Regions from separate parts of the Oceanobacillus sp. FSL W7-1309 genome, predicted to be linked through region 3. Evidence: riboswitches for the same ligand, from Rfam matches in the RefSeq annotation. Region 3 holds a riboswitch; each other region holds the start of a gene.
The links. A riboswitch is a leader RNA that binds a small molecule or an ion and turns the genes downstream of it on or off. The one in region 3 is predicted to bind S-adenosylmethionine.
Positions count from the first base shown of each region.

Region 1: linked by a shared signal. The riboswitch ahead of NST46_RS13875 (methionine biosynthesis PLP-dependent protein) and the one ahead of NST46_RS19630 (methionine ABC transporter ATP-binding protein) in region 3 are both predicted to bind S-adenosylmethionine.
Region 2: linked by a shared signal. The riboswitch ahead of NST46_RS21090 (cyclase family protein) and the one ahead of NST46_RS19630 (methionine ABC transporter ATP-binding protein) in region 3 are both predicted to bind S-adenosylmethionine.

Region 1 is NZ_JBBOBX010000002.1:247,748-252,789, forward strand. Features, by position in the region: gene dacB (D-alanyl-D-alanine carboxypeptidase/D-alanyl-D-alanine endopeptidase) at 1-873, shown strand, start outside; gene NST46_RS13870 (aminotransferase class I/II-fold pyridoxal phosphate-dependent enzyme) at 976-2,163, opposite strand; gene NST46_RS13875 (methionine biosynthesis PLP-dependent protein) at 2,160-3,278, opposite strand; SAM riboswitch class I at 3,354-3,465, opposite strand; gene NST46_RS13880 (hypothetical protein) at 3,822-3,971, opposite strand; gene NST46_RS13885 (type IA DNA topoisomerase) at 4,487-5,042, shown strand, end outside.
Region 2 is NZ_JBBOBX010000002.1:1,721,009-1,726,050, forward strand. Features, by position in the region: gene NST46_RS21080 (CBS domain-containing protein) at 1-44, opposite strand, end outside; gene NST46_RS21085 (MBL fold metallo-hydrolase) at 106-1,044, opposite strand; SAM riboswitch class I at 1,225-1,327, shown strand; gene NST46_RS21090 (cyclase family protein) at 1,427-2,179, shown strand; gene NST46_RS21095 (5-methyltetrahydropteroyltriglutamate--homocysteine S-methyltransferase) at 2,201-3,304, shown strand; gene NST46_RS21100 (5-methyltetrahydropteroyltriglutamate--homocysteine S-methyltransferase) at 3,348-4,454, shown strand; gene NST46_RS21105 (YkvI family membrane protein) at 4,543-5,042, opposite strand, start outside.
Region 3 is NZ_JBBOBX010000002.1:1,427,336-1,432,377, forward strand. Features, by position in the region: gene NST46_RS19625 (methionine ABC transporter permease) at 1-170, opposite strand, end outside; gene NST46_RS19630 (methionine ABC transporter ATP-binding protein) at 160-1,191, opposite strand; SAM riboswitch class I at 1,339-1,441, opposite strand; gene NST46_RS19635 (thioredoxin family protein) at 1,658-1,972, opposite strand; gene NST46_RS19640 (toprim domain-containing protein) at 2,048-2,404, opposite strand; gene gcvH (glycine cleavage system protein GcvH) at 2,842-3,222, opposite strand; gene NST46_RS19650 (arsenate reductase family protein) at 3,326-3,682, opposite strand; gene NST46_RS19655 (DinB family protein) at 3,852-4,325, opposite strand; gene NST46_RS19660 (acyl-CoA dehydrogenase family protein) at 4,598-5,042, opposite strand, start outside.

The DNA of each region.
Region 1 (5,042 bases), 1.2 Mb from region 3:
TTAATCGAAGTGATACCTACAGTTATTGGAGAGCCGCCAATATTTACAATATCACCGAACACAGATTATGTAACGGTTCAAAATAAGGCAATAACGGTGAAAGAGGCTCTGGACGATGATTTGATAGTGGAACGGGAGCATGGCAGTAATCGAATAACAATTTCAGGTGAAATTGCATATACTTCTGAGGCCGTTAAACGATGGATGTCTGTATGGGGCGCTAGTGAATACGCCATGAGGCTTTTCAGCAACGCTCTTACGAAGCAAGGAATAAGCTGGGATGGTGAAGTGAAAATAGGGGAATCCCCTAGGAATGCAACCGTACTAAGCTCAAAAGATTCCGTTCCGCTCTCGGAAATACTGATTCCTTTTATGAAGTTAAGCAATAATGGAATAGCGGAAATGCTAATAAAGGAAATGGGTAGAAGGATTCATAAAGAGGGAAGTTGGGAAAAAGGTATTCCAGTACTGGAGAAGGAAATGAAGCAGCTAGGCATTGCAGTAAAACATCTGTTAATCAAAGATGGCTCTGGTATATCACATAGTAATTTGATTCCGGCAAATGAAATTTCTCAATTATTGTATGAAGTTCAGAAAAAGGAGTGGTTTCCTGTATTTTTGCATGCACTACCAGTAGCTGGACATGCGGATCGAATGATTGGCGGAACACTTCAAGAACGAATGAAATTGTTTTCTGTGCAAGCAAAAACGGGAACTATTGAGGGGGTAAGCACGTTGTCAGGATATCTAGATATATCCAATGGAGAGCGGTTGATTTTTTCTATCCTGGTAAATAACCTACTTGGTGAAGAAGTAGGAAAGGTGATTGAGGATGAAATTGTAGAACGGATAGTGGTGGCGGAAGGTAAATAATCGTAATAGGCTTTATTCCCAGCCTTTTAAGCTGCAGTAGCTCTGTCCTTTACGCATTGTCTGAGGACAGAGCTCGCCAATAAAGCAATAATCTAAATTAGATTAAGAAGCAGAGGTTTTTACTGCAGCATAAACTTCAGCTGCATGGAGTGCTTGATCAAAATCTGCAATTAAATCATCTGTGAATTCCAATCCTGCTGAAAAGCGTAATAATCCATCTGTAATGCCTCTTTTTTCACGTTCTTCCTTCGACATCGCAGCATGTGACATTGTTGTAGGATAAGACAGAATGGATTCCACTGCTCCAAGACTAACAGCAAAAACAGGTATCTGAACATGATCTACAAATGCTTTTGCAGCAGTTCTATTTGGTAATTGGAACGAAAAGACAGCTCCAGACCCTTTGGACTGCCTTTGATGAATTGTAAATCCTGGGTGAGAGGCTAAACCAGGATAATACACTTTTTCAACAAACCGATGTGCTTTTAAGTAGTCAACCAATACTTGTGCGGATTGACTAGACTGTTTCAAACGAGCCCCTAACGTTTTCATTCCCTGCAGTAATAGGTAGGAATCTTGAGCACCAAGAATTGCGCCAAAGGAGTTTTGGATAGAAGCAAGTTTTTCCCCGAGCGATTCATCACGAGTAACAGCTAATCCTGCAATCACATCACTATGACCGGATAGAAATTTAGTTGCACTATGAAGTACAATATCTGCCCCGAGGTCTAATGGATTCTGATAAAGTGGTGTCATAAATGTATTATCGACAAACGTAAGGCAATTATTAGCCTTGGCAATTTTTACGATTCCGGTAAGGTCCGTAATATTCATACATGGATTGGAAGGTGTCTCAATATAAATCGCTTTTGTATTCGGCTGAATGGCATGAGCCGTTTCATTTAAATCGGTCATATTTACAAAGGTATGTTCAATTTGATATCGTTTCAAAACCTCTGATACGAAACGATATGTTCCGCCGTATACATCCGTTGTTACTAATACGTGATCACCAGCAGAGAGCAATAATAGTACAGAGGAAATGGCTGCCATACCAGACGCAAATCCGAATCCGTGTGAACCATTTTCCAGCTCTGCAATTTTGTCCTCCAATGCCTGACGTGTTGGATTTCCTGACCTGCTGTAATCAAACGGACCAAACGCATCAAAGCTGTTTTGGTGAAAAGTAGATGAAAGGTAAATAGGCGTATTTACCGCTCCAGTGCTTGTTTCCCCTCTCTGTGATCCATGAATGAATTTCGTTTCCACATGCCGCTTCACTTGATTCATTTCTCATCCTCCTCATTCAATTTGGATAGTGCTTGTTGTAAATCTGCTTTTAAATCCTCAACATGCTCAATACCTACAGAAAATCGGAGTAAATGATTGCTTATGCCTCGACGAATTCTTTCCTGTTCTGGTATGTCAGCATGTGTCTGCGTTGTTGGATAGGTAATAAAGCTTTCTACACCTCCAAGGCTCTCAGCAAAAACGATTAAATTTAATGAAGATAGAAATGGATCGACCCATTGTTCCTCTTTGAGAGAGAAAGACAGCATTCCACCCTTATTTGGATAAAATACATTTGAAACTGCTGGTTGCTTATTTAAAAATTTTGCTATGCTTTTTGCATTCTCTTCATGTCTTTCAACACGGAGCGCTAATGTTTTTAATCCTCTAATAAGTAGCCAAGAGTCAACAGGCGAGAGTACCGCACCAGTAGCATTATGATTCTGGGATAGCTTTTCACAGATTTCTGTTCCTTTTGCAACAACTAATCCAGCTAGTACATCGTTATGACCGCCAATATATTTGGTCGCACTGTGGATAACAATGTCTGCCCCTAACTGTAGTGGCTGTTGTAAGTAAGGTGTTAAAAAGGTATTGTCAACAATGAGTAAAAGCTTATGCTTCTGGGCTAATGTTGCGTAGCTAAGAATATCAATTTCCTGCATTAATGGATTTGTAGGTGTTTCGATAAAAAGAGCCTTCGTACGTTCATTAATTAACTGCTCCGTTTTTTCAACTGTTTCAAACGTATCGTAAGTAGTCTCAATTTGGTAGGTTTCTGCATATTGTTCGAAAATCCGATAGGTACCACCATATAAGTCTTCAGGTGCAAGGATATGATCACCTGAACGGAAAAGGGATAGTACTAATTGAATAGCTGCCATCCCCGAGCTACAGGCAAACCCCGAATCACCTGTCTCTAAGTCAGCAATACCTTCCTCTAAAATAGTTCGGGTAGGATTTTTCGTTCTTGTATAATCATATCCAGTTGACTGTCCAAGGCCTTTGTGCTGATAGGCAGTAGATAAGTAAATGGGTGGATTAATTGCGCCTGTTTTTTCATCACTCTTATTTCCTAGTTGTACGAATTTCGTTTGTAACCTGTTGTTTGTCATTTTTTTAGCCTCCAATAGAAAAAATAAAAAGAGCAACCCTCAGATAAGAAGATTGCTCTTAATAGCACAGCATTCTTCTTATCTTCTAAGCAACTTGGATAGTTGCTTACTGGAATTAGCACCGGACCGCTATCGGCTGGTTGCTGAGACATCAAAGGGCCAGTCCCTCCGTCTCTCTGGATAAGAATTAAATAGATTTATGTAATTTTTCGAAATTATATTAGTAATACCTTACATTAGAAATCTGAAAAAAGCAAGAGGCATTTCGTTTTATTGTTTTCGTTCGTAAAGCATAAAGCTGAGTTAACATTTAACCATTGACTCAGCTTTATGTGCCAGAGGATTAGTCGCACTTATCCCCCTGTGGTGAAAGCGGGCACTGACACCATGTAACAGAATGGGCGATTAAAACTAGACTACGCCCAAAGGGAGATGCTTTCTTTATCTCTTTCGTAGGAATGTTCGACCCGCCGGACCACCCGAAGTTCGGGGTGTCGTAGGTACATCGCTAAATCGGATGCTTCCGCTTTTGTTCTAAAGATGCTACCTTTTACGTTTGTTTTTCTTATTGTCTAAGTTTAGAAACTCACTATTTTCACTCGCGAATTCCGTATTATTGCCTTGCCTATTATGTTTATTGTGATTGTTTTGTTTTCCTTTATCTTTGTTTCGGTTTTTATTTTCCTCAGACATTATCGCCCCTCCTGTGAAAATTTGTGGTGATTATTTACACCAATGAGGCTAGTTTAACCATTCACTTGGAAAATATAAGCGTAATAAAAACCTAATATATTTTTGTGTATGAAAAAAGTATGATGTATTACTTATATCTGCCTTTTGATTGAAAAGATAGATGACAATATTGTTATGGCTTTAAATCTAACTGCGAAGGAAATGTATTCAATCTAATATCCAGAGGACAAAGAAATGTTAAGTAAACGAAAGCAAGATCTAGTTTTTACGTATATGGTAGAAGATTGGGCTCGTCAGAATAACTTCACGGATCGCAAAAATGTCTTTGTAGTGGTGCAGAAAAAAATATAACAGTATTTGAATGCAGCCTATCTATTCTTAGCCAAGTTCGGTATAGGAATCAATTAGAAAAAAAGTGTAATCTATGGCATAATAGTATATCGAACGAATGTTTCTAAACGAGAATAACGGAAAATTAATAGATATGGAGTTAAAGGATAGGGGATGAATTCGAATTGGGAGTCCAATTAATACTAGCAGAAAAACCATCCGTCGCAAAAAACATTGCAGACGCATTGAAAATAAAAACGAAGAAAGATGGCTATTTTGAAGGAAACAACTATATCATTACTTGGGCGTTTGGGCATCTTGTAGAGTTATACGATGCGAAAGACTATGATGGAAAAATGCGAAGCTGGAAAATGGATAATTTTCCTTTTATCCCTTCTGAATTTAAATATAAAGTAAAAAGCAATCCTCGGAATCGATCACAAACAGATGGTGGAGCTGCAAAACAGTTAAAAATAATCCATTCACTAATGAAACGAAATGATCTGGAAGCAATTATTTCAGCATGTGATTACGACCGGGAAGGGCAGCTAATCGGGGACAGTATTATCTACCGAGGTGGAGTAAAGCCGAAAGCTAGTGTATTTCGCTTGCTCTTAAACGAATGGACACAGAATGAAGTGCTGCAAGGGTTAGAAAACCTCAAACCGAACAATGCAATGCAACCATTGCGAGATGCAGGGATTAGCAGACAATGGGCCGATTGGGTTATAGGTATCAACC
Region 2 (5,042 bases), 290 kb from region 3:
ACAGTTTCATTTTGTTTTAGTATCGGATTGTTAACACGATTCACTTTCCGCCCTCCTTATTCGTTTTCTCTCTTCTACATACCAGTGATTTCGTACACTCAAATATTACGACTGGTTAATGCTGAAATAAACTTTCTCATTATCATAAAATCGGTGTATCTTATCCATCGACTCTAAGTATATTAGTCTTGTTAAAGTCGCCATAAATGGGCTAACAAAGTGACTAAATTTTAGGCTGCCATAAATTTTTTCACACACTTCGGCTGCTGTCAAAGTCTCTGCTTTCACAATGCTTTCAACCTCATTTAACCGACGCTCATGTCCTTGAATCAATGTTTGTACACGTTCACTCAAGCGATGGATATTCTCACCATGCCCTGGTAAGGCTAATGCTGTCGGATAATGCTGCATCCGCTCAACGGATGCAAAATAATCGTTTAATGGATTGAATTCCTCCCCTGTCCACAAACCGATTACAGGAGAAATCTTATTTAAAATATGGTCGCCAATCAGCATTAGCTTCCTGTCTTTTTGATAAAAGCAATAGTGATCCGGAGCATGACCCGGTGTCCAAACAACCTCAAAACACTGATTCCCTAACAGGATGGTATCAGTTTCATCAAAGAATCCATCTGGTTCAAATTCATAGATAAAGGAATCATTACCTATTCTGCCAGGCAAATTCGGCCCCCCATGCATATGAAGCAAATCAGCAAGATTTTCTTTAATTTTCTTCTTATCACGATGTTTCAGCATTTCCTTATACCCGAGTTTCGATGTGTAAACGGGAACTCCCTTTTTCTCCTGAAACCATCTCGCTAGACCAATATGGTCCTGATGTGTATGTGTTAAAACAACCTTTTTCACTTCAACACCAGTATCAAATAGCGCTTCCCAAGTCGCAATTGCTTCCTCTGAATAAATCCCTGTATCAATAACGGTATAGCCATTCTCTCCTTTGACAAGATAGCTATTTACCTCTTGCATTCCTCCTGGAAAACGAACGACTAGCTTTTCTATACCCTCACTTACATTAACTAACAAAATATCATCCCCATTGTACAAAGCTCTTTCTATACTATTAATTTTAGCGTTGATCAGTTAGATTGCAAGAATCTCTAACTTTTGCAATTTTTTTCACGCTACATGTAATATTCTTAATTTTAATGGTTGACATTCAGAATCGTATGGAGTACTCTAATTATTAATTTCATACAAAAAACTTTCTTATCCAGAGAGGTGGAGGGACTGGCCCTATGATACCTCGGCAACAGACTTTTTAAGTACTGTGCCAATTCCAGAAGCAATGATTGCTTGAAGATAAGAAGAGATATTAGACGATACGGTGCCTAACCTCTTCTTATTTTTAAGAAGAGGTTTTTTCTTTTCTTTAAAGAAGTTTTAAAAAACTACTGGAGGGGATTAAATGGCAACGGTTCAAGCAGGAACAGAATTGCAACAGGCAATTGCATTACTGAAAAAGAAAAATTGGGTAGACCTCACGCACACATTCGGGCCAAACTCACCACACTTCGCAGCATTTGACGATGCCGAATTCAAAACACTTTTCACACATGATGATGGCTTTTTCGCACAACGATTTACCTTTCCTGGACAATACGGCACACACATTGATGCACCAATTCATTTTGTACAGGATCAACGTTATCTTGAAGAGCTTGAATTAAAGGAACTTGTTTTACCGCTTGTGGTGATCGATAAGTCAAAGGAAGCTTTAGAAAATAATGACTTCACCTTATCGAAAGAAGATATTCTAGCATTTGAAGCAATAAATGGTGAGATTGAAGCAGGTACATTTGTAGCGTTACGAACCGACTGGAGTAAACGTTGGCCAGATAAAACTGCTTTTGAAAATAAGGACGAAGCTGGTAATAGTCACTTGCCTGGATGGGGAATTGACGCATTGCGATTTTTATTTGAAGAAAGAAACGTAAATGCTGTCGGTCATGAAACATTTGATACAGATTCCTCCATCGATGTCCGAAAGAATGGCTCACTCATTGGCGAGTATTATGTGCTGGAGCAAGATACATACCAAATCGAGCTTCTAACCAATTTAGATAAAGTACCAACAAAAGGTGCTTATATCTTTAATATCGTTGCCAAACCAGAAAAAGCAACTGGATTCCCAGTAAGATCTTTTGCAATATTACCTTAATAAAAATATGGAGGGATTTTCATGACGAAAACATTAATTAAAGCACCATTTAAAGCAGATCACGTAGGAAGTTTATTACGACCGGACAGGGTTCATAAAGCGAGAAAGGATTTTAAAGAAGGAGCTATTCCGGCAAGTGAGCTTCGTACGATTGAGACAGAGGAAATTAAGCGAGTGGTTGATAAACAAATTGAAGTTGGCCTTCAGGCTGTAACCGATGGGGAGTTTCGCAGAAGATTTTGGCATACAGATTTCTTAGAGCATTTTATTGGTATTGAAGGCTATGTACCAGATCATGGATTTAAATTTGTGGACGTGGAAACGGAAAAATACGACGTGCGCAATGTTGGAAAAATAACATTTAACCCAGACCATCCATTCATCAAAGATTTTATTGAGTTTAAAGAAATTGTTGGTGACAGGGCTGTCGCAAAACAAACGATTCCAAGTCCAAATCAGTTATTCAATGCTGGGATTCGGAATGCAGATGTCTATCCAGACATTGAGGAATATGCACATGATATTATCGTCGCTTACCGTGATGCGATAAAAGCATTTTACGATGCTGGCTGTCGTTACCTGCAATTAGATGATGTCTATATTGCAGGATTGAGCTCTGATACGATTCCATTTAATGATAGTAAATTAACAAGAGAATATTTAATCGATTTAGCGCTTCGTGTTGCTAATGGTGTGCTAGAAGATAAACCAGAGGATTTAGTTGTAACAACACATCTATGTCGCGGAAACTATCAATCTACCTGGGCGTTTGAAGGAAGCTACGCAAAAATTGCACCAACATTATTCGCAAAAGAAAAAGTAGATGGCTTTTTCTTAGAATATGATGATGACCGTTCTGGAACCTTTGAGCCATTGAAGTATATCCCAGAGGGCGGTGCACAAGTAGTCATTGGCGCTGTAACATCTAAATTTGGTGAGCTTGAAGATAAAGAGGCATTGAAAGCACGCATTCAGGAAGCTGCTAACTATGTACCGTTGGAGCAAATAGCTTTAAGTCCGCAGTGTGGATTCGCGTCAACCCATCATGGTAACAAGCTAACAGAGGAAGAACAATGGAATAAACTGAAATTTATCGTAGACATTTCAAAAGAGATTTGGGGATAATTTTCCTACCTACTATTAAAATAAAAGAAAGAAGGAATAGATCATGACACAAACGCTAGTAAAAGCGCCATTCAAAGCAGATCACGTAGGAAGTTTATTACGTCCAGAGAACCTACGTCAGGCAAGAGAAGATTTTAAAACAAGCAAAATCACTGCAGCAGAATTACGTGAAGTCGAAACAAAGGAAATCAAACGTATTGTTGATAAACAGATTGAAGTCGGATTAGAAGCAGTAACCGACGGTGAATTCCGTCGCAGCTGGTGGCATCTTGATTTTCTTGAGCATTTAAATGGGATTGAAGGCTACAACACCGAAAAAGGCTATCAATTCGATGGCGTAGAAACAGACCGATATCATGTGCGTAACACCGGGAAAATTTCCTTTAATGCCGATCATCCGTTTATTAAGGACTTTATTGAATTTAAGGAAATTGTTGGTTACCGTGCGGTTCCGAAACAAACGATTCCAAGTCCAAACCAGCTATTTGAAGTCGGGATACGAAACCCAGAAATTTATCCAGATATTGAAGAATATGCCAACGATATTACACAAGCATACCGAGATGCTGTAAAAGCATTCTATGATGCTGGTGTGCGTTACTTACAACTAGACGATGTGTACATTGCTGGACTTTCATCTTCTGACTTTAAATTAATCGATACTGGCGGCTATTCAAGAGAGCAATTAATCGATTTAGCAGTTCGTATTGTAAATGGTGTACTCGAAGACAAACCAGAGGATTTAATTGTAACAACACATCTATGTCGCGGAAACTATCGTTCTAGCTGGGCATTCCAAGGCAGCTATGCTGAAGTTGCTCCAACCTTATTTGCGAAAGAGAAAGTGGACGGCTTTTTCCTTGAATATGACGATGAGCGTTCTGGAACCTTCGAACCGTTGAAACATGTTCCAAAAGGTGGAGCACAAGTTGTTATTGGCGCGATTACATCAAAATTTGGTGAGCTAGAAGATAAAGAAGTGATCAAAAAGCGAATTGAAGCTGCATCACGATTTGTGCCATTAGAGCAAATTGCTTTAAGCCCACAGTGTGGATTTGCTTCCACGCATCACGGGAATAAGCTAACAGAGGATGAGCAATGGACAAAATTGAAATATATTGTTGAGTTATCGAAAGAGATTTGGAAATAATCATGTAGACTTGGCATCGCCCAAACTTGGTGAATACCAAGTTTTCTAAAAAAACGAACAGCATGCAATTGCTGTTCGTTTTTCTCATTTATGATTGTGCTTTTCTTAATCTAACCCAAGATATAATAACCGCAATAATTAAAACAAAGCCTAAATATCCGGTAATTGGATAAACGGTCCCTACAAGTGTCGTAAAGCCAATAAAGCTTGCACCAAAAGCTAGTAAACCTATGATAACAACGGCTCCTTTAAACGTTCTCGTATTCTGCGGCACAAGTCGTGCAGTAAAAGCATAAAGCATACCTACTGCTGTGTTGAAAATCATCCCTAATAAAGCAATTGCCATTAAGATACCAACAATTGGCGATACCTCTGTCGCCAGTACTAATGTAGGCATATCTGCTTCTTGAATAGACCCGATATTCATAAATAAACTCAAATTAATTAGAAATAGTAATAACCCAAGTCCGATTCCACCAAGAATTCCACCCCAGCCAGCAGTTTTTCTATCCTTAATCGTGCCGCCAATGACGGCCAGCATAGCAAATCCTGCTGCAAGATTATACGAAACATAGAGCAATGCTCCTA
Region 3 (5,042 bases):
ATATACTTATTTTTCCAGATGCCGTCTTTTTTCGTTAAATATAGAAGCAATCCTAATAATAGACCGAAAATACATGTACCAATAATAGCAATAATTGTCATGTAAAATGTTTCGTAAGTTGCTTCAACTAAATCCTCGTATTTAATATTTGGGAATAACTCAGCTAACATCCCGGATAACCTCCACTTCGACCGAGGTCTGTTCCTGTATAAAGCTTAATGCTCTATCGAATTCCTCTTGTTCGCCAATAACCTGTACGAATAATGTGCCATATCCGCCAGCTTGTGTTTGGGTGATTTTTCCTTGTAAAATATTTAAATCAATATCAAAACGCTTTGCCAGCTGGCTTATAAGGGTTTGATTTGTAGCCTCACCTAAAAATTGAAGCTTAAGAATAATACCATCTGCATTATTCTCAATAATATTGGTTATATCATCCTCTTCGTCACTTGGTCCCATAATTTGCTGAACAAATTTTTTCGTAACGTCTTGTACGGGATGGGTAAACACATCAAGCACATTTCCCTGTTCAACAATCCGTCCTTGTTCCATGACCGCTACTTGGTTACAGATTTTTCGAATAACATGCATTTCATGTGTAATCAAAATAATCGTTAATCCAAGCTTTTTATTAATGTCGACCAGCAAATTCAAAATCGCATTCGTTGTTTCTGGATCCAATGCAGAGGTTGCCTCATCACATAACAGCACTTTTGGATTATTCGCAAGTGCGCGAGCAATTCCAACACGCTGCTTCTGTCCACCACTTAATTGGGATGGATAAGCTTTTTCCCGTCCACCAAGGCCAACCAAATCAATGAGTTCCTGTACTCGCTTTTGCCTCTCCTGCTTTGGGACTCCTGCAATTTCAAGTGGGAATGCAATATTTGCCTCTACCGTTCTTGACCAAAGTAAATTGAAGTGCTGAAAAATCATGCCGATTCCTTGTCTTGCAAGGCGAAGCTGTTTTGAATTAAGTGTCGTTATTTCTTCATCATCAATAACAATTCGTCCTGATGATGGTTCTTCCAATCGGTTAAGCAGTCTGACGAATGTACTCTTCCCTGCACCGCTGTACCCAATCACGCCGAATATCTCACCGTCAGGGATAGTAAGGGTCAAATCATCAACAGCTGCTATGTCATCATTATTTAGTCTAAAGACCTTACGTAAACCCTCAATCGAAATCACGTTATGTCCTCCTCTTCGTTCTAACTTTTGTGCCTATAAACAAATTCTTTACTGTATGAATGCTGCAATACATTTTTTAACCAAAAAACAAAAAACGTCTTCTGTAAGAGAACAGAAAGACGTCATATCATTAAAAAGTCTCACGTTCTCTCATCTGTCAAAGTTTACTTTGCAGGAATTGGCACCTTTCAAAAGATTGAAGGTTGCCGCGGTTTCAAAGGGCCAGTCCCTCCACCGCTCAAGATAAGAGATAGATCGTATTTGATTTAGCAATTCAGTGACACTATAGTAGCATGCTAAAATACGCGTGTCAATCCTAAATAGGATTAACTTTTGTTAAAGTGAAACTTCAATCAAGAGCTTTTTCTCTCCACTGCATGATAGTACCACAGGAGTATGACTCCAAGCCCTTCCCCACCTTCTAATTTTAACTCTCTCACGCATAGATAGGGGGGATATTAGAGCCTTAATGAGTGGCAAATAATTCTGGCTTATATATCATCAAATAATTATATATATTACCTGTCGATTGAAAGGCATAAACTTTTTCTTTCACTTCATTACCTTCTTTAATTAAAAGGCATGGAACACTTTCAATTTTATTTTCTTGCATAAATTCAGGATACAAGGACGCATTCATCTCATAAAAGATATCTATTCCATGAACAGACTCGATTTTAGCAAGCATTGATCTTGCCACCGTACATGTTCCACAAAAAGGTGTATAAATATAAATTAACATGCGATCCTGTTCCAAACTTTTTTCTGTTATTTGCTGCATTTTTAACCACCTTAAGTTCAATCTATAAGAGGATATTCAAAAAACCCGGTAAATATCCTCTTTTTTGAACACACACTATAATAAAAATATAGGATGAACAGAGAAATGTTTACTCAGTAGTGTGCTTGCAAGTATTTTCTCTGGTGTCGCTGCAACCTCCCGATATTCACTGCTAATGTAAATATGCTCCGCATGCGGTAGCTCACGAGCCAGCTGCTTACGCAATTTCATTCCAGATTTATCCTCGTCAACTAGAATAAACACATCCTTTTCATCCAATTCGTATGTTTCCAGTAATTCATCAAATCGTTCTACACCGAATGTACCATTTGTACATACGATAGTAACCTCATCATTGATGACTTTTTCAATTTGCTTCTTATCTGTAAGCCCTTCGACAATAATCACTTTTTCAAACTCAGTAGTTATCATACATGAGCACTCCTTATGCAAGCAAAAAAGTTGCCTACGTAATTCGCGTTCAAAAGGAGGATGAAAAGACCGAGATCGGGTAAAGTTGCAATGTCCTATCGCAACACGAACACGTCCTGTGTGTGTCGAGGTTCGGTGACGTTGTTACTCTCGTCACGGAACGAATGCAATTAATACGTAAGTATAGAGCTTGAACAGAATGCGAACTTCTACAGGGACGTGAACAATTTTCATAGGAAGTTTTCTTTCGCCAACGTGTTCCACAGGAAGCGGTGACTTCAACGGTCTACACAGCACGTGTCAGGAGTTAATCGAAGAACACCTATCTCATTGTTTCATTTTCACCGGACTTTTTGAACAGCATCTATTTACATACATTATATGATTGAAAGAAGGCTAACTATACACTTTCACACGCGTAAGTTAGCCTTTGGGCATTATTCTTCAGTTAATTCTTGATATGCATCTGCAGATAATAATTGCTCAAGCTCAGCTACATCAGAGGGCTCAACAACAACCATCCATGCTTTTTCATATGGAGATTCATTTACAAATTCTGGGCTATCTTCCAATTCTTCATTTACTGCGACAACTTTCCCGCTGATTGGAGCATATAATTCAGAAACTGTTTTTACAGATTCTACACTACCAAACGGCTCGTCAGCAGTTATTTCGTCTCCTACTTCAGGCAACTCAACAAAAACGATATCGCCTAGCTCATCTTGGGCAAAGTCAGTAATTCCGATACGTACATTTCCGTCTTCCTTTTTTACCCACTCATGTTCTTTTGAATACAGCAAATCTTGTGGCAAACTCATTGTAATCCCTCCATTAATTCATTCCAATTTAACTATACAATTTAACCTTGTATTTTTCTAGTCTTTGTTTGAATTTGAACCCAAGGTTATTCATTAATAATAACTAGAGCCAATTTTCTTGAAATGTTTCTTCTTTAAATCCAACTGTCACCTTTGACCCGTCTGTGACAATCGGACGCTTGATTAACATTCCATCTGAAGCAAGGATTCCTGCCATTTCTTCTACACTTGCATCCATTATTTTCTCTTTAATATTTAACTCACGATATTTCTTTCCACTCGTGTTAAAGAACTTTTTAGCAGGTAAATCACTTTTGGAAATCAATTCAAGCAACTCTTCCTTTGTAGGTGTTTCTTCTACAATATGTATACTTGTATAATCGATGTTATGATCATCAAACCATTTCTTAGCTTTTTTGCATGTTCCGCAATTTGGGTACCAGTAAAATGTTAATGCCATGTACAAATCCTCCATTCCAAACTGTTTAGGAATTATTTTATCATGATTTGTATAAAAATATTAGTATAACTGCTCAGCAATCCAATTCATACTATCCAATAAGTAAAAATTAATATGCCATGAAGAAAACGGATAAAAAACTTTCCGATTTCCTTCATGGCTTTGACATTTATTGTTCTTCCTTTGTTGGACCCATTACACCAGGAACTCGCAATCCTGCTTGACGCAATAGCACGGTCATCTGCCCACGGTGATGGGTTTGATGGTCAATGAGTGTACGTAACAGAGCGCCTCTTGCGACAGATCCTCCCATCGCATTTACATGTTCTTCCAACTTTTCATTTGTTAATGTTTTTTCAACTTGAACTTTAACTGCTGTTGCTACTTTTTTATATGTTTGTACAATTTCATTTGCTTTTTCAGGGGTAGCATTTTTAGTTTCACCAGCGTCTATCTCCACACCTACAAGACCGGCAAAGAATACTGGGCTTGTTGCTAAATGCCACCCAAGCCATCCTAAGGTACTGTGGCCTTCTACAATTGCCTGATTCAGTTTATCATCTGTTAACGATTCAAGGACTGCAATCGTTCCATTTGCAGCATGATTCCAATCGTTCACAAAATCTTCTACAGTACGATACATGATTATCTCTCCTTTGTATTATTTCTGTTAAGTTGAGACTGTACGGGTTTCTTGTTATACACAGCGTAGTGTGTTTACAAGCGGGTATACGCACAATCTATTACTGCACATTAGTGCGCAGTTTCTTACAAATAAGAAAAACTCAAATAGCTATTTCTCTATCAAGATTAACAGTGCAACTATTTTTCATCAAATAATAAACGCTAACAATAATTCGTTCCGTCAATAAACAGAAAATGCCACTCCTGTTTGGTAAGAAGTGGCATAGAATATCAGACGATATATTTCTCTTCTTTTATAATACCTTTAGCAATCTCACGCTTTTTAGCAATGACATTAATTGGTGTATGACGCGTCAGTTTACGTAAGGACGAAAGCATCATTCTTAATGTATCACCTTCCTCGACTGCAATTAATGTTTCTTTTGCATCTGCTTCTATCCGATTAAATGCTTCCTGTACATAAACCTGCGTATACAGCAGTTTTTGCTTGCTCTTTTCTGCTCCGCCTTTGTTAATTGCTTTCTCTGTACGAAGAATTGCCGACTCGATATTGTAAACCTCAGCGACCATATCAGCTAGATTGACGAGGATTTCTTGTTCTTTCTCTAATTTCTGCATATACTTTTGTGCAGCTAATCCTGCACCAAGAAGGACGATTTTCTTCGCGTTACGCAGTAAATACTTCTCCTGCTCCAAAGGTTCTGTACCAACTTCC